DNA from 2 places in the Bacillus sp. ABA4_010 genome. Region 1 is predicted to be linked to the other one. Evidence: a T-box and tRNA genes for the amino acid it is inferred to sense, from the RefSeq annotation. Region 1 holds a T-box; the other holds one or more tRNA genes.

Evidence for each region. A T-box is a leader RNA that pairs with one kind of tRNA and senses whether it is charged. The one in region 1 lies ahead of thrS (threonine--tRNA ligase), so its partner is inferred to be a tRNA-Thr.
Region 2: it has a tRNA-Thr gene. The T-box ahead of thrS (threonine--tRNA ligase) is inferred to sense a tRNA for this amino acid. The anticodon was not compared.

The regions. Positions count from the first base shown of each region.
Region 1 covers NZ_JBSWUN010000003.1:159,981-168,950, forward strand. The annotation lists gene ACXAEO_RS01995 (glyceraldehyde-3-phosphate dehydrogenase) at 1-996, shown strand, start outside; gene speD (adenosylmethionine decarboxylase) at 1,340-1,720, shown strand; gene ACXAEO_RS02005 (cytosolic protein) at 1,892-2,290, shown strand; gene nrdR (transcriptional regulator NrdR) at 2,380-2,841, shown strand; gene ACXAEO_RS02015 (replication initiation and membrane attachment family protein) at 2,973-4,397, shown strand; gene dnaI (primosomal protein DnaI) at 4,460-5,389, shown strand; gene ytxC (sporulation protein YtxC) at 5,489-6,331, shown strand; T-box leader at 6,392-6,653, shown strand; gene thrS (threonine--tRNA ligase) at 6,715-8,646, shown strand; ribosomal protein L20 leader region at 8,776-8,904, shown strand; gene infC (translation initiation factor IF-3) at 8,924-8,970, shown strand, end outside.
Region 2 covers NZ_JBSWUN010000003.1:3,156,119-3,165,088, reverse strand. The annotation lists rRNA gene ACXAEO_RS16830 (23S ribosomal RNA) at 1-2,170, shown strand, start outside; rRNA gene rrf (5S ribosomal RNA) at 2,475-2,590, shown strand; tRNA gene ACXAEO_RS16820 (tRNA-Glu) at 2,601-2,675, shown strand; tRNA gene ACXAEO_RS16815 (tRNA-Thr) at 2,682-2,757, shown strand; tRNA gene ACXAEO_RS16810 (tRNA-Gly) at 2,768-2,838, shown strand; gene ACXAEO_RS16805 (MerR family transcriptional regulator) at 2,976-3,839, shown strand; gene ACXAEO_RS16800 (MATE family efflux transporter) at 3,939-5,306, shown strand; gene ACXAEO_RS16795 (NUDIX domain-containing protein) at 5,552-6,301, shown strand; gene ACXAEO_RS16790 (MFS transporter) at 6,486-7,691, shown strand; gene ACXAEO_RS16785 (hypothetical protein) at 7,880-8,970, shown strand, end outside.

The sequences.
Region 1 (8,970 bases):
ATAGGGAGAATGGTATTTCGCAATATTATAAATGAGGAAAATGTAGAGGTAGTGGCGATTAATGCGAGTTATCCGGCATCTACATTGGCTCATTTGTTGAAATATGATTCTGTACACGGCAAGTTCGAAGGGGAAATCGTTCCGACGGAGGATTGTTTAATTGTAAATGGAAAAACCGTTCGTCTGTTAAATTCCCGCGATCCTTTATATTTACCATGGAAGGACTTGAAGATTGATCTCGTGATTGAAGCGACGGGGAAGTTTAACTCACGGGATAAAGCCAAGCTTCATCTAGATGCTGGAGCGAAGAAGGTTGTGTTAACCGCTCCTGGAAAAGATGAAGATATCACGGTGGTAATGGGAGTGAATGAAGATAAGTTTGACGTAGATCGCCACTTTATTATCTCTAATGCTTCTTGTACAACGAATTGTTTAGCGCCGGTCGTGAAAGTGCTGGACGATGCATTTGGAATTGAAAACGGTTTAATGACGACTGTTCATGCTTATACAAATGATCAAAAAAATATTGATAATCCGCATAAAGATTTGCGTCGTGCTCGATCATGCGCTCAATCCATTATTCCAACTACAACAGGGGCAGCTAAAGCATTATCGCTCGTATTGCCTCATTTAAAAGGAAAGTTACATGGAATGGCGTTACGTGTACCAACACCAAACGTATCATTGGTGGATTTAGTTGTCGATGTGAACAAAGACGTAACCGTTGATCAAGTCAACGAAGTATTTACTGAAGCGGCGGGTAATTCTTTAAAAGGGATCTTAGATTTTACAGTAGAGCCGCTCGTATCCATCGATTTTAATACTAATTCTCATTCTGCCATCATAGACGGTCTTTCTACGATGGTCATGGATGGTCGAAAAATAAAAGTACTGGCTTGGTATGATAATGAATGGGGTTATTCAACAAGGGTGGTGGATTTAGTTAAGCATATCGCAGCTAAAATGGCCCAGCCCTCGGTCGTAAAGGTCAGTTAAAAAAACGGGCTTAGCGAAATGACAGCTAAGCCCGTTTTTTTATGCATGCGTATCGTTGTCATAATAGGGAACAGTAATACAGAGTGACCGGAATCACCCTTTAACAATTTAAAAAATGAAAAAAAGCGTTCACCAAAAATATAAAATCATCTGTTGCAAAATTAGTTTAAACAAAGTATACTATTTTTCGTGAACTTCTTAAGGCGCTTTGGTGATGCTTCTACTTAAAGGGTTAGGACCTCTCTGGACTAACTTTCCCCCGTGGTAGCCAGCATTCCATATAGCAAAGGATTTCAGTTTCAATCATTAGACGATCAAAATTTGTTAAAGGGGGAAGTTTAGTATGGAAACAATGGGTCGCCACGTTATCTCAGAATTATGGGGTTGCGATTTTGACAAGTTAAATAATATGGAGTATATCGAAAAAACTTTCGTTGATGCAGCATTAAAATCAGGTGCAGAGGTTCGTGAGGTAGCATTTCACAAATTTGCTCCACAAGGTGTAAGTGGTGTTGTTATTATTTCTGAATCACACTTAACTATTCACAGCTTTCCTGAACATGGTTATGCAAGTATTGATGTATATACATGCGGGCATTTAGATCCTACAATTGCGGCTGATTACATTGCAGAAGCATTAGGAGCTCAAACTCGTGAAACAATTGAGTTGCCACGCGGAATGGGTCCTGTACAAGTGAAACAAGGGCAAGTAAAAGCTCTTTAATGAAATCGTAAAACGGATTAGAGGTGTATATGATGCACCTCTTTTTATTATATTGTCAGGTTTTAGCGAACTTGTCGTTTTTAACCTATATGGAAAACAATCGTGCAACATCTTTTAAGACGCAAAGTTGCGCGATATGTTGGAACAATGAGAGAAAAAGGAGCGAAAATAATGGGACTGTTGCAATCTATCAAGCAAGTATTCTCTAATCATTGTGAAACATCTGACAAGCATGACGATTTGTCATTACGAACACACTACTATAAAACGACCAGTGCCCATGCCTTGACGCAAATAAAAAGTTTGATCGAAGGACTGGACGGTTTTAGTTTGCTATCGGTGTCTGAAGAACACGGGGAATTGAGCGTCAATGTTAAAAAAGGAAAAAAAGCATTTATGGTGATCAGTGTGATATCAGTGAGACCATTTGAAACCGCTGTCGATTTTTCCGTTACAACAGAGACGACGTTACTTCCTGTTGACTTTGGCTACAGTAAAGCACTAGTTAAAAAGATGTACGAATTAACGAATGAGCAATTGGTATTGATTAGACCAACGAAGACGAATTAACGGAATCACTCGAATTCCTAAGGATAAACTTGTATTCGCACGTCATTTTCTATAAGATGAAAGTAAAAGAAATTATTGGAGCTGAGGAAATGAAGTGCCCTTCTTGTCAGTTTAATGGAACAAGAGTGTTAGACTCTCGTCCTATTGAGGAAGGACGGTCAATTCGGAGAAGACGCGAATGTGAGCAATGCCACTATCGCTTTACTACGTTTGAGAGGGTGGAAGAAACGCCTCTTATTGTCGTCAAAAAAGACGGAGCGAGAGAAGAATTCAGTAAAGAAAAATTGTTGCGCGGACTTATTAAGGCGTGTGAAAAACGCCCTGTTACGTTAAAACAATTAGAAGATACGATTTTTGATGTTGAAAAGGAGCTGCGCAGCCAAGGTGTAGCGGAAGTGCAATCCGAAGTAGTCGGTGAAATGATTATGGAGCGTTTGGCAACAATTGATGAAGTCGCCTATGTTCGCTTTGTTTCTGTGTATCGCCAATTCAACGATATCAATGTCTTTATTGAAGAGCTAAAAGAATTAATAAAAAAAGAACGTGCGTAAAAAGAGCTCATAGGGATTCCTTAAAGCTCTTTTTTAGCTTCAAATTCGTTACTTCTATTTTACATATGCCAGTTTCAATTTACACTTAGTACAGTTCACCTCTAGATGGTGGAAAGAAAGGTTCGAATGATATGACAGAACAGCATTGGAAAGAGTTAATTCCTGTCGACCGTTATATTGTACGTTCGAACGGAATTCTTCAAGACTATGATCGTAAAATATTGACGATGCTTTATCAGCCGCTAGTCGGATCTTTATGTTTCAGTCTCTACATGACCTTATGGAGTGAGTTAGAGCAAGATCGTATATGGGGAAAAGAGACGACTCATCACTCATTGATGGCGATGATGCAAATGAACTTAAAAAGCATCTATGAACAACGAATGAAGCTGGAAGGAATCGGCTTGTTAAAAACGTATATGAAACGAGATGAGGAGAGCCGTTTATTTGTGTACGAGTTGATCCCGCCGTTAACGCCAGAACAATTTTTTAATGACGGGGTATTAAATATTTACTTGTACAACCGGCTTGGAAAAACCGTGTTTCAAAAGGTAAAAGCTTATTTTTCCGATCGATTGTTAGAGTATGGTGATTTTCAGCCTGTTACCCGTTCCTTTAATGAGGTGTTCCGTTCGCTTCATACAAGTGAGATGATTAGCAATGCGGGAGAAGAAGCACAACGAGATTTGCAGCTTTCTCCAACTTCTGAATATCTGTCCGCTTCTTCTAAAGCAGAAATTGATGTGGCTGATGATGTATTTAACTTTGACCTGTTTTATGCTGGTTTAAGTGAATCGCTCATACCGAAAAAATCCATTACACCAAGGGTGAAAAACGCAATTAAAAAACTAGCTTTCCTATACGGAATTGATCCATTGCAAATGAAAAACGTCATCCTCCAGTCATTAGATGAGAATGACCAAATTGATATCGAACTAATGCGAAAGGCGGCGCGTGATTTTTATCAATTTGAGCAAGGGGATCAATTGCCACATTTAGCGGAACGGGTTCAGCCGCCTGCTTTGCGGACAGAAACGGAGAAAGAGCCGAAAACGCAGGAGGAACAGCTTATTCGCCAGCTTGAACGTATTTCTCCAAAACAACTTCTTATGGAATTGTCAGGCGGAGCGGAACCGGCCAAAGCCGATTTGCAAATTATCGAAGATGTATTATTTCAGCAAAAATTAACTCCAGGTGTCGCCAATGTGCTAATTTACTATGTGATGCTCCGTTCAGACATGAAATTGTCAAGGGCATATGTAGAAAAAATTGCGAGCCATTGGGCAAGGAAAAATATTCGAACGGTGAAAGAAGCGATGGACCTTGCTAAGCGTGAGCATCAACAGTATCAAAAGTGGACGGAGTCGAAACAAACAAAACGCTCTAGTACGAAAAAAACAGTACGGAAAGAAAAAGTTCCGGATTGGCTTCAAAATAAACAAGACACTAAAAAAGAATCAATCAAAGAAGAGGGAACGACTGGTTTAGACTTCGAAGAGGAAAAACGTAGGTTGGAAGAAGAGTTGAAACAGTACCGTCAGCCTAAGCAGCCGTAACGCCTATTGTTCAACATCAGTTTAAAAAATTGGATCTATAAGCAAGAAAGCGGTGATAAAACGTGCAGCGAATCAATAATGCGTTTCAAGACCTTATTAAAAAAGAAGACTTTAGTGAACGATTTCAGTCATTGAAGAACCAAGTGATGAAAGACCCTGGTGTGCTCGCGTTTATAAAAGAGCATAAAGATGTGGTCGATACCAAGATGATCGAACGCAGTTTAATTAAACTATACGAATATACAACACAAAGCAAACAGTGTGAGCGCTGTGAATCGCTCGGCCACTGTATCAATATGATTCAAGGGTATCAGCCTCGCTTAGTGATTCAAGGAAAAGCGATTGATTTACAATATGAGCGCTGTCCAAGCAAAGTTCGTGAAGATGAACGGAAAGAACAAGAAGCGTTTATCCAAAGTCTGTACGTACCGAAAGATATTTTGCGGGCATCTTTAGCAGAGGTGGAAATTGAGCAAGGGCGTATTGAAGCGATTAAACTTGCTCATGAATTTGTTCGGAATTACAATACGGAGAAAAAAATGAAGGGCCTTTATGTGTACGGGCCGTTTGGTGTCGGAAAAACGTATTTACTTGGAGCAATTGCCAATCAGCTGGCTGAGAAAAAAATACGTTCGCTCATTGTCTATCTTCCGGAGTTTTTACGTGAGTTGAGAGGGTCTTTTCAAGATCAAACCTTCAATGAAAAAATTGAATTTGTCAAAAAAGCACCTGTTCTTATGCTTGATGATATCGGGGCTGAATCAGTGACAAGCTGGATGAGAGACGATGTGTTAGGAGCTATTTTGCAATTTCGGATGTTGGAAAACTTGCCGACTTTTTTCACTTCCAATTTGAACTTAAATGAACTAGAGCATCATCTCACGTATACACAGCGTGGAGAAGAGGAAAAAGTCAAAGCAGCGCGGATTATGGAAAGAATTAAAGCATTATCCATTCCGGTAGAAGCAGTTGGACGAAATAAAAGAGATTAAAAAATGAGCAAGTAGGCTTTACTTGCTCATTTTTTATGAAAACCCCCATATACATAGTACTAATAAACGTGTCCTAAAGGGGGGATATGATTGATTAAAGTGTTTTTTCGATGTGAAAAAGACGCACGAATTATTTATGAATGGTTATGTGCGCGTCAAAGCGCTTTATTATATTTCGATACATGCTTTCAGTTAGTTGAACAGAAGCTCTTAATCATAGATTTGTCTGCCAACAATGGAATAGTCGTCGAGAAAATCGTAATTCCCGTGTTAAAGGAATATGTACTCATGTACAAAGAAGAAGAAATCATTATGAATCTTTTACGCCAAGTGTTTTTTTATGAGGACGAGGAGGAACGCACTCAAATTATGTCCATGATGTATTCCATTATGGAAGGAGAGCGAGAAAGCATCCCTCAAAAAATCTTTTCACCTTCAAAAGATGAGCTCATAACAGATTCGCTGCAACGTTTTATAACAGGCAATTTAACATTCAGCTTTGAATCATTTATGCAATTTCGTTTAAAGGAATATGTAAAGCGGCTTATGTATTACATTGAACTGGGCATTGATGAATATAAGTTAGAGCAAGATTATCAAATTGTGTTAGAGCAACTTCGGCAAGCAGCGGCTACTCAACAGTCAAAAGTAAGTAGCATTCATGTGGTGGAAGAAGAACAATTTTATTTTTATGATGAACACCTTTTAGAAATTAAAGAAGAAAAAAGAAAGCGTTACAAGGAAGAACTGATGCTGTGCAATGAAGCATCGTACATAGATGAGCATGTCATTCAGCCGCTTTTAGCGATGGCTCCGACACGTATTTATATTTATACAGACAGCCCATTGCGTTCTCTTTATGTAACGATTCGAAACATTTTCCAAGAAAAGGTCACCATCTATCCGAAACATTACTTTCATTTAACTTGTGAGAACAAGTAAAGACAAGAGGTTGATTTCTAGAAATAAAAAAATTATAATGAACACATACTTTTATATGGATATAAAGTTATGATGAGGACATGAGTATGTTTTTACGGTTTACAGAGAGGGAGGCCATGGCTGCAAGCTTCCTAACACGAAAAATGGACTTACCACCTCTAAACTTCAGTAGTGAACGAATGGTGTATTTCAGTAATTACTGACGGTATTTGCCGTTATCAATTCTTGAGCTGTTTTGGCATATGTCGGCTTCTATTCATTAGTCGCTAATAATCTCCAAAACAGGAACAAGGGTGGAATCACGAGATACCTCGTCCCTTACTTTAGGGACGGGTTTTTTTATTTGCTTTAAAACTGATCACATTTTAAAGGAGTGTAACAACATGTCTGATATGATTAACATTTCATTTCCCGATGGTGCTGTGAAGGAGTTCCCGAAAGGCACAACGACAGAAGACATTGCTGGCTCAATTAGCCCGGGATTAAAGAAAAAATCCATTGCTGGGAAATTTAACGGTGAGCTGATCGATTTACGCACGCCAATTCAAGAGGACGGAACCATTGCCATTGTGACGCAAGATACACAAGATGCATTAGAAATCATGCGCCATAGTACAGCCCACCTTATGGCTCAAGCGATTAAGCGTTTGTATAAAGACGTGAAACTTGGTATCGGTCCTGTTATTGAAAATGGATTCTACTATGACATTGATATGGAAGAGTCTATTACACCAGAAGACCTTGTGGCGATTGAAAAAGAAATGAAGAAGATTGTCAATGAAAACTTAGAAATCGTTCGCAAAGAAGTATCCCGTGAAGATGCAATCAAGCTATACGAAGAGCTTGGAGATCACTTGAAGCTTGAACTTATAGAATCAATCCCAGAGGGACAAACATTGTCAATCTATGAGCAAGGTGAATTTTTCGATCTTTGTCGCGGTGTCCATGTTCCTTCGACAGGAAAAATTAAAGAATTTAAGCTGTTAAGCATTGCGGGTGCGTACTGGCGCGGTGACAGTAAAAATAAAATGCTGCAACGTATTTACGGTACAGCGTTCTTCAAAAAAGAAGAGTTGGCAGAGCATCTACGCTTATTGGAAGAGGCGAAAGAACGTGACCACCGTAAGCTAGGAAAAGAGCTGAACTTATTCACGAACTCTCAAAAAGTTGGACAAGGTCTTCCATTATGGCTTCCAAAAGGTGCTGCTATTCGCCGCGTGATCGAACGTTACATTGTGGATAAAGAAGAGCGTTTAGGTTATCAACATGTGTATACACCGGTATTAGGAAGTGTGGAGCTTTATAAAACGTCTGGCCACTGGGATCATTATCAAGACGGCATGTTCCCGGCGATGGAGATGGATAACGAGCAACTTGTGCTTCGTCCGATGAACTGCCCGCACCATATGATGATTTATAAAAATGAAATTCACAGTTACCGTCAATTGCCAATCCGTATTGCGGAGCTTGGCACGATGCACCGTTATGAAATGTCAGGTGCACTATCCGGGTTACAGCGTGTACGCGGGATGACGTTGAACGATGCTCATATTTTCGTGCGTCCTGATCAAATTAAAGATGAATTTAAGCGTGTCGTAAACTTAGTGTTGGCGGTATATAAAGATTTCGGTTTAGAAGATTACTCATTCCGCTTATCTTACCGTGACCCACAAGATACAGAAAAGTATTACGATGATGATGCAATGTGGGAAAAAGCGCAAAGCATGTTGAAAGAAGCGATGGACGAGCTTGGTCTTGATTATTATGAAGCAGAAGGCGAAGCGGCGTTCTACGGTCCGAAATTGGATGTTCAAGTACGTACAGCTCTTGGAAAAGATGAAACCTTATCAACAGTACAGCTTGATTTCTTATTGCCAGAGCGCTTTGACTTAACATATGTTGGAGAAGACGGCAAACCGCATCGTCCAGTCGTTATTCACCGCGGCGTTGTATCAACAATGGAACGATTTGTAGCCTTCTTAATCGAAGAGTATAAAGGTGCGTTCCCAACGTGGTTGGCACCGGTTCAAGTACAGGTTATCCCTGTATCACCTGGAGTTCACTTAGAGTATGCAAAGCAAGTTCAAGAAAAATTGCAGCTTGAAGGGTTTCGTGTAGAGCTTGATGAGCGCGATGAGAAGATTGGCTACAAAATCCGCGAAGCGCAAATGCAAAAAACACCGTACATGCTTGTTGTCGGCGATAAAGAAGTGGAAGAAAATGCTGTTAATGTCCGCAAATATGGTGAGCAAAAATCAGAGACGATTGACTTCGAACAATTCGTTGCAGCGTTAAAACAAGAAGTAGCACGATAAACAGAAAAAAATGATTGCATTTATAAAGTAACTTTGATAGAATAATTTTTGTTGTGATAAAAGTAGCCTACAACGTTGACATAGTCTGATGGACATGTTACAATTGTAAAGGTAATTGAATACTTGTTTGTGTAAAAGCAGAAGCACCCGCTTCTCACCTGGTCGACGCTCAAGCAGTTGGCAGGTATGAATTTAACTATTTACGTATGTGTAAAGGTAAAGTGTGGGTGCAGTATGTGCTCACACTTTTTTTGTGGGGCAGACATCTGCTCAAACGATGTATTCGACCATAAAACCTTGGAGGTGGCTACTTATTAGCAAGGA
Region 2 (8,970 bases), 3.0 Mb from region 1:
CACTGAATGGAGGCCCGAACCCACGCACGTTGAAAAGTGCGGGGATGAGGTGTGGGTAGCGGAGAAATTCCAATCGAACCTGGAGATAGCTGGTTCTCTCCGAAATAGCTTTAGGGCTAGCCTCAAGATAAGAGTCTCGGAGGTAGAGCACTGATTGGACTAGGGGCCCCCAACGGGTTACCGAATTCAGTCAAACTCCGAATGCCGAAGACTTATTCTTGGGAGTCAGACTGCGAGTGATAAGATCCGTAGTCAAGAGGGAAACAGCCCAGACCACCAGCTAAGGTCCCAAAGTATACGTTAAGTGGAAAAGGATGTGGAGTTGCTTAGACAACCAGGATGTTGGCTTAGAAGCAGCCACCATTTAAAGAGTGCGTAATAGCTCACTGGTCGAGTGACTCTGCGCCGAAAATGTACCGGGGCTAAACGTATCACCGAAGCTGTGGATGGACATCTACGATGTCCGTGGTAGGAGAGCGTTCTAAGGGCGGTGAAGTCAGACCGGAAGGACTGGTGGAGCGCTTAGAAGTGAGAATGCCGGTATGAGTAGCGAAAGATGGGTGAGAATCCCATCCACCGTATGCCTAAGGTTTCCTGAGGAAGGCTCGTCCGCTCAGGGTTAGTCGGGACCTAAGCCGAGGCCGAAAGGCGTAGACGATGGATAACAGGTTGATATTCCTGTACTACCTCCCCACCGTTTGAGCAATGGGGGGACGCAGAAGGATAGGGTAAGCGCGCTGTTGGATATGCGCGTCCAAGCAGTAAGGCTGAGAAGTAGGCAAATCCGCTTCTCGTAAGGTTGAGCTGTGATGGCGAGGGAAATAAAGTACCGAAGTTCCTGATTTCACGCTGCCAAGAAAAGCCTCTAGCGAGGTGGGAGGTACCCGTACCGCAAACCGACACAGGTAGGCGAGGAGAGAATCCTAAGGTGTTCGAGAGAACTCTCGTTAAGGAACTCGGCAAAATGACCCCGTAACTTCGGGAGAAGGGGTGCTCTGATAGGGTGCAAGCCCGAGAGAGCCGCAGTGAATAGGCCCAGGCGACTGTTTAGCAAAAACACAGGTCTCTGCGAAGCCGTAAGGCGAAGTATAGGGGCTGACACCTGCCCGGTGCTGGAAGGTTAAGGGGAGAGGTTAGCGCAAGCGAAGCTTTGAACCGAAGCCCCAGTAAACGGCGGCCGTAACTATAACGGTCCTAAGGTAGCGAAATTCCTTGTCGGGTAAGTTCCGACCCGCACGAAAGGTGTAACGATCTGGGCACTGTCTCAACGAGAGACTCGGTGAAATTATAGTACCTGTGAAGATGCAGGTTACCCGCGACAGGACGGAAAGACCCCGTGGAGCTTTACTGTAGCCTGATATTGCATTTTGGTACAGCTTGTACAGGATAGGTAGGAGCCTTGGAAGCCGGAGCGCCAGCTTCGGTGGAGGCATCGGTGGGATACTACCCTGGCTGTATTGAAATTCTAACCCGCACCCCTCATCGGGGTGGGAGACAGTGTCAGGTGGGCAGTTTGACTGGGGCGGTCGCCTCCTAAAATGTAACGGAGGCGCCCAAAGGTTCCCTCAGAATGGTTGGAAATCATTCGTAGAGTGTAAAGGCACAAGGGAGCTTGACTGCGAGACCTACAAGTCGAGCAGGGACGAAAGTCGGGCTTAGTGATCCGGTGGTTCCGCATGGAAGGGCCATCGCTCAACGGATAAAAGCTACCCCGGGGATAACAGGCTTATCTCCCCCAAGAGTCCACATCGACGGGGAGGTTTGGCACCTCGATGTCGGCTCATCGCATCCTGGGGCTGTAGTCGGTCCCAAGGGTTGGGCTGTTCGCCCATTAAAGCGGTACGCGAGCTGGGTTCAGAACGTCGTGAGACAGTTCGGTCCCTATCCGTCGCGGGCGCAGGAAATTTGAGAGGAGCTGTCCTTAGTACGAGAGGACCGGGATGGACGCACCGCTGGTGTACCAGTTGTCTTGCCAAAGGCATCGCTGGGTAGCTATGTGCGGACGGGATAAGTGCTGAAAGCATCTAAGCATGAAGCCCCCCTCAAGATGAGATTTCCCATAGCGTCAAGCTAGTAAGATCCCTGAAAGATGATCAGGTTGATAGGTCAGAGGTGGAAGCACGGCGACGTGTGGAGCTGACTGATACTAATCGATCGAGGACTTAACCTAAACGAAAAGCGGAGAAAGCCCGTTTAAATCGATAGGATGTTGGAGCTTCTGGCGGAAGAGACGTTAGTCTCAGACAGAAGAAGCGAAACAGCCGTACGATTTGGCTTTCGTAGCTGGACAATCAAGAAAAGCGAAGGCGACTGTTCAATCTTGAGAGACGTTGGAGCTTCTGACTGGGAAACCGTTCTTTGGTTTCATAGGCAGAAGTGAAACGGCCGAAAGATTAGGAGCCGTAGCTAGACAATCAAGTAAAGCAAGTACTCAGCTGCAGTTATCTAGTTTTGAAGGAATAACCTTCATATTGTCTGGTGATGATGGCGAAGAGGTCACACCCGTTCCCATGCCGAACACGGAAGTTAAGCTCTTCAGCGCCGATGGTAGTTGGGGGTCTCCCCCTGTGAGAGTAGGACGTCGCCAGGCTGTAAACATTGGCCCGTTGGTCAAGCGGTTAAGACACCGCCCTTTCACGGCGGTAACACGGGTTCGAATCCCGTACGGGTCACCAAATGATGCCGGTGTAGCTCAATTGGTAGAGCAACTGACTTGTAATCAGTAGGTTGGGGGTTCAAGTCCTCTCGCCGGCACCATTTCATAAATGCGGGTGTAGTTTAATGGTAAAACCTCAGCCTTCCAAGCTGATGTCGTGAGTTCGATTCTCATCACCCGCTTCCCGTAAAAAACCACAAAAGTCATAGAAGACTTTTGTGGTTTTTTTGTATTCTAAAACATATCCTTATTCCTGTTATAATAAGAGGATGAGCACGTTTACAAACGAAATAAAGTGTCCACTTAAAAGGAGAAAAGCATGAAAAAACGATTTCAAGTAGGAGAAGTATCCAAAATTTTTTCCATTCCACAGTCCACATTAAGATATTATGATGAAATCGGATTGTTTAAACCGAAATATACGGATGAAAAGAGTCATTATCGATACTATACAGCAGATCAATTCATTCATCTTGAAACCATTATTTTCTTGCGGAAAATCGGTTTTACAATCCAAGCTATTCAGCAACAAATGAAGGAGCGGACTTTGGAAAAGACATATGACTTATTTCAAAGTCAGCTTGAGGAAGTAAGGAAAAACATTCAAGCGTTGGAGCTGACTTTTCAGAAAATACAACATAAAATGAACACATTAAAAATGGGAATTAGCCTGCCTGAACAGCAAACTGTTATGTATAAAACGTATCCGAGAAGACCCATTTCTTTTTTATATAAAGATGAACCCATTGATTTACTAAATGATTTTGAATCTGTTTATGTGCAAGAACTGCATCATCAACGTTCTAGTCTTATGCATCACGGTTTGTTTACAGGAGATATTGGGGTAATCGCAGACCCGGATAGTTTAAACGGAGAAGGTCCTATTATGTATGGAAGTATCTTTAAATTGTTGTGGGACCAACAATCTAGTGAAGAAGAGGCATATTTACCTGAAGGGCTCTATGCGTGCTATTACCATAAAGGTTCGTACGAAACAGTTGATAAGAGCTACCACATATTATGGGAAACATTAAATGTAGACGGCTATGAAGCAGTGGGACAGCCGATTGAATGGGCACTCATCGACGAGTCTGTTGTGAAAGACCCAGAAGATTTTATTACGGCAATTGAAGTCCTCATTAAAAAGATAAGTGTTCAGGATGATATTGAAAAGGGAGCATAACATATCAGAATTTCAGAATTCATAAACATTCACTAAAAAGATTGACTCTCAAGTTACTTGAAGGTGTAAACTCTCTCTTGTAGAACAGGAGGGATATGAATGGCAGCGATCATTCAAAATAAATTGATGCATGAGCCGGTGAATAAAGTTTTTATGCGATACTTTATTCCATCACTTATTGGTATGATGCTCATGTCTATCAATATTCTCGTTGATGGGATTTTTGTCGGAAATGGGATAGGCTCGATTGCATTAGCGAGTGTGAACATAGCTGTACCAGTTTTCTCGCTCATTATTTCCATCTCCCTTTGGATTGGAATGGGCGGTGGAGCGTTATATTCAATGGCAATTGGCGAACAACAGATAGAAAAAGCAGGGAAAATTTTCTCCTTTTCTATTACAATCGTCGCGTTAATTGTATCTGTTATAGGAGTCATTGGCTATTTGAACGTAGAACAGTTAGCAACCATTTTAGGGGCTAATACGGATACAAAAGAATTTGTTGTGGAATATTTGTCCATCTTACTTCCATTTGCCGTAGTGATGGCATTAGAGAATGCGCTTAGTATTTTCGTACGAAATGATGGAAATCCTCAATTAGCGATGGTTAGTTTAATTATCACGGCTGTAACTAACATTGTGCTGAACTATGTGATGATTTTTGTTTTTCATTTAGGAGTCATGGGTGCTGCCTTAGCAACTGGCTTATCGGGTGTTGTAGGGCTTTTCGTCTTATTTGCTCACTTTTTCAAAAAAGAGCGTACGTTAAAATTTATGTTGTTTAAGTGGACGTTTTCATCTTTAAAAGATGTTTTTTCTGTCGGGTTCCCAAGCTTTCTTGCTGAAATGGGGACATTGGTTTTTGTCATTGGCTACAATCTCGCAATGGTGAAGTTTGCTGGAACAAACGGTGTAGCTGCATTTTCGGTAGTCAATTACTTACATGCATTTATGTTTCTTGCCTTTTTTGGAATTGGTTCAGCTATTCAGCCGATGATTAGCTATTATTATGGAGCGAATGAGCAAGAACGTATAAAAGAAACTGTAAAAATTGGTGAAAAAGCAGCGATATGGTTAGGGATACTGTTTTTGTTTATCGGGTTTACAAGCGCATATTTCCTTGTCTCCTTGTTCGGAGTGTCATCCGAGGAAATTCAGCTTTTAGCGGTCCAAGGTATTAAACTGTTTTTTGTCGGCTATGTTTTCATGGGAATTAATTTCATTTATATGACTTATTTTCAATCGATTGGCCATATTTGGCCATCCGTTCTCATTATTATGATGAGAGGATTTATTCTTTTGTTTGCGGCACTATGGATTTTGCCTCAATGGATGGGGATAGAAGGGATATGGCTTGCTTTACCGGTGGCAGAATTACTTGTTGCGGCCGTGTTATATGGGGGGACAAGAAAATCGGTCCTTCAAGGGCGGTATATGGTTAAGGCAAACATGCCAGAACAGCCATGATACATGAAAAATAAAGATAAACACGCTTTTCCTTTCCTATCTTGGAGTATGCGATTAGAGCCAGCTAAAGGCATACATGGAGAAAAATCACGTTTCAATTTACCGAAGCGTGATTTTTTTTGATAAAAAGATATTTCAAAAAGGTGGTTTGGAGAACCCATTCAATCGATGGTGAAGCGGCACTTAAGAAAGCTATGACTCATATGCTGTCATGAAGAAGGAAGCAGATAAGCGGAGGAATGGGTATGATTTATAAACGGGATGCGTATCAAATTCATCCGGAGAAGCTAGAGGAGTTTAATCAGTTTTTTCATAAGTATACATTGCCAAATCAACTGAAAAATGGTGCCAAGCTCGTGGGACGGTGGATAACAGAAGCTAGAGATGAAGTTGTGGAAATATGGGAATATCCGAGCTATGACGAGTACATTAAAATAGATGAACGGGTTCAAAAAGCTGTATTGAATGAAAAGCTCCCTGTTTCATCGCAACAAAAAGGTAGTTTTTATGCTGGCAAAAAACAGGATTTTTTACAATCTACAGGGACATACGAATCTCCGAAACATACAGTAACGGTGAGCGGGTACATTACAAATGAACAACAAGAGGCACTACTGGTGAAAACGTATTGGCGATCGGACACATGGGAACTTCCAGGTGGAGCGGTTGATGAAGGTGAGACCCTTGATGTAGCAGTGCGCCGGGAAATTTTTGAGGAAACAGGCATTTCTGTCAATTTAATTGGCGTAACAGGAGTCTATTCTAACGGCCATACGGTTGCCGTTGTTTTTCGTGGAGAATACAGTGCGGGAACGGTTACACCTTCTTCCGAAACGAAGGATGTTCGCTTTTGTAGCATTAATTCATCCAATATTTCTCAATACGTTACTCGTCCTAAATTTAGAATTAGAGTATTAGATGCGATGAATGGTTGCTATGCTCCGTATGAAGCCTTTCGGGTGAGACCGTTTGAACTCTTGAATAGACTGGAATAAAATCGGTCTAGAAAATGGGAGATGACCAAAGAGCAGTCATCCGCTTAGGTGTACCTTTGAGGGGAAATTCAAGCTGTTTGGATCAACGATGGTGATGCTTCTTAACTGAATGAAGATGTGTCGGATAATTAAAATGAACCTATATAAGTAAATATATATGTCGAAGGCTCTTGTATTATTTCTAATGGGTTACTATAATAGTAGTAACTTTATTGGAGGTCATACTATGAATTTTAGAGTTTATATTTTAGCGATTTCAGCATTCATTGTTGGAATCGTTGAACTAATTGTCGGGGGAATTCTTGACCAGATTTCCGCTGACTTGCACATTTCTATCAGTACCGCAGGACAGCTTATTACTGTTTTTTCATTGGCTTTTGCTATTTCATCCCCTATTTTGCTGCACACGACAGCTAAAATAGAACGGAAAAAACTGTACTTATGGGCCTTGTTCTTTTTTCTAATCGGAAATCTTATGGCGGTGTTCAGTCCAAATTATCTTGTGTTATTACTGTCACGCATCGTGTCAGCCGCAAGTGCTTCACTGTTAATTGTCCTATCTGTAACCGTTGCATCCAATCTTGTAAAGCCTGAATATAAGGGGAGAGCTATCGGTGTAATTTATATGGGAATTAGTGGGTCGCTTGTTCTCGGAGTGCCAATTGGGATGATGCTTGGCAACTTGTATGGATGGAGAGCTCCATTCGTATTAATTTCGGTGCTAACGTTAATTGCCGCTATTTGTATTAAAATCTTTTTAAACGAAATACCGCCTAATCCTGTCGTACCATTACGTGAACAGTTAAAAGCATTGAGCAGCTCGAAAATCGTGAGCGCACAGCTCATTTCCGTGTTGATGCTGACAGGGCATTTGACGTTATATGCGTATTTCACTCCCTTTTTACAGTCAGCTTTACATCTGAATACGGCCATGATTAGCGTCATGTATTTCGTGTTCGGTATCGCGGCTGTAATTGGAGGAGGTATGGGAGGGGTTGTATCCGATAAACTCGGAACAGGCCGCTCTATTTTAACGATTATTCCATTGTTTGCTGTGGCGATGATGTTACTTCCTTTGGCAACGAAAGCATCATTTCCTGTCTTTTTAATAGTAATGGTTATTTGGAGTGCGTTAAGCTGGTCTATTTCTCCAGCCCAGCAAAATTACTTAATTCAAATAGCGCCAAAAACAGCGGACATTCAGCTCAGTATTAATAATTCGGCTTGCCATTTAGGCATTGCAGCCGGTTCAGCTATTGGCGGTCTGGTGATTGAAAAAAGTTCCGTTATGTATAATTCTTGGGTCGGTGTACTATTTGTGCTTGGTGCTTTATTATGTGCCGTTTACTCGATCACAAAAGCATCATCCGTACAAAGAGAAGCAGTGTAGGAGTAGTTCTAGATCAATCTATAGAGTGTATTTGGACACTGTGAACAAATATGATATGCTATCTTTAAAATTAGGCGCCTCTTCGTGTGGGTTAGCAAGTTACGGGGAAGGGGCCTTTTTTGCGTTGGGCTATCAACATATTTTTCTAGTAATTGAGGATGACTATTGCTTTTTAAGGAGTTGTTAACATGAAAATTGGGATTGTCGGTTCAGAACATTTTCAAAAAGAGATTCAAGCAGTTAAAAGTCAATTTAACCATGTCACGATGGTTCCTTACATATATGAGAGGCCTGCCGAGGCGCCAAGTATTCTACATATCCATCAGTACGAAGTGGATGCATTTTTGCTGGCGGGGAGTGTCCCCTATTTTTATGCAAAAGAAACCATTCAAAAAGAGAAAATACCGGCTGCCGTTGCTCGCCTCACACCGCTTTGTATGAGCCTTTCTTTGTTTCAACTCGTCCATTATGAAAGAGTGCCTTTTAACCGGATTTCTCTTGATCTTCCAAACAAAGAGGTGCTGGACACTGTACTTGTTCACCTTCACGAACAAAACAGCATGAAGCATGTGATGGATTATCCATGGATTCAAGGAGCGGAGCGGGCATCACTTGAAATCGAGGAGTTTGTTCATTTTCATCAAGAGCTTTACAACAAGGGAGAGGTCGATGTTTGTTTGACAAGCATCCATGCGGTTCACGACGAACTATGTCGGAGAAACATTCGCAGTATGTATGTTGTACAAACGCACCACTCCATCGTGCAAGGAATCCATGAGGCAATTTCAATCAGTGTGCAAACGCGTTTGCAGAAATCCCAGGTAGCGGTTTGGTCGATTGAATTAAAACAGAAGCATAAGCAGCCGCTTCCTGACTATGTGTCGGCAAAATTGGATGGGTTGACGAGAAGTTTAAATGGAAAGTTGATTCGTGTTACAGAAAATGAATGGAAAATTATTACGACAAGGGGAATGATGGAAGAAATTCCGAAAAAAGAAAAATTACTGAAGGATGTCGAGCAGCTTGTTTATGAAGATGGAAGAGTGGCGGCAGGAATAGGATTTGGCTGGTCGCTTGCCCAAGCGGAGCTTCATTCACAAGAAGCACTTGCTTATGCGATGAAAAAACATGCTTCACAATATGCCGTCATATGCCAACTGGATGAGAATAAGCAACTAACTGAAGTCTTTTTTTCTCACGATCAGCCATTATCTAAATCTTATTCGGTTAAAAGCGACAATCATTTAATTAAAAATTTGGCGGACACGCTTGGAACAAG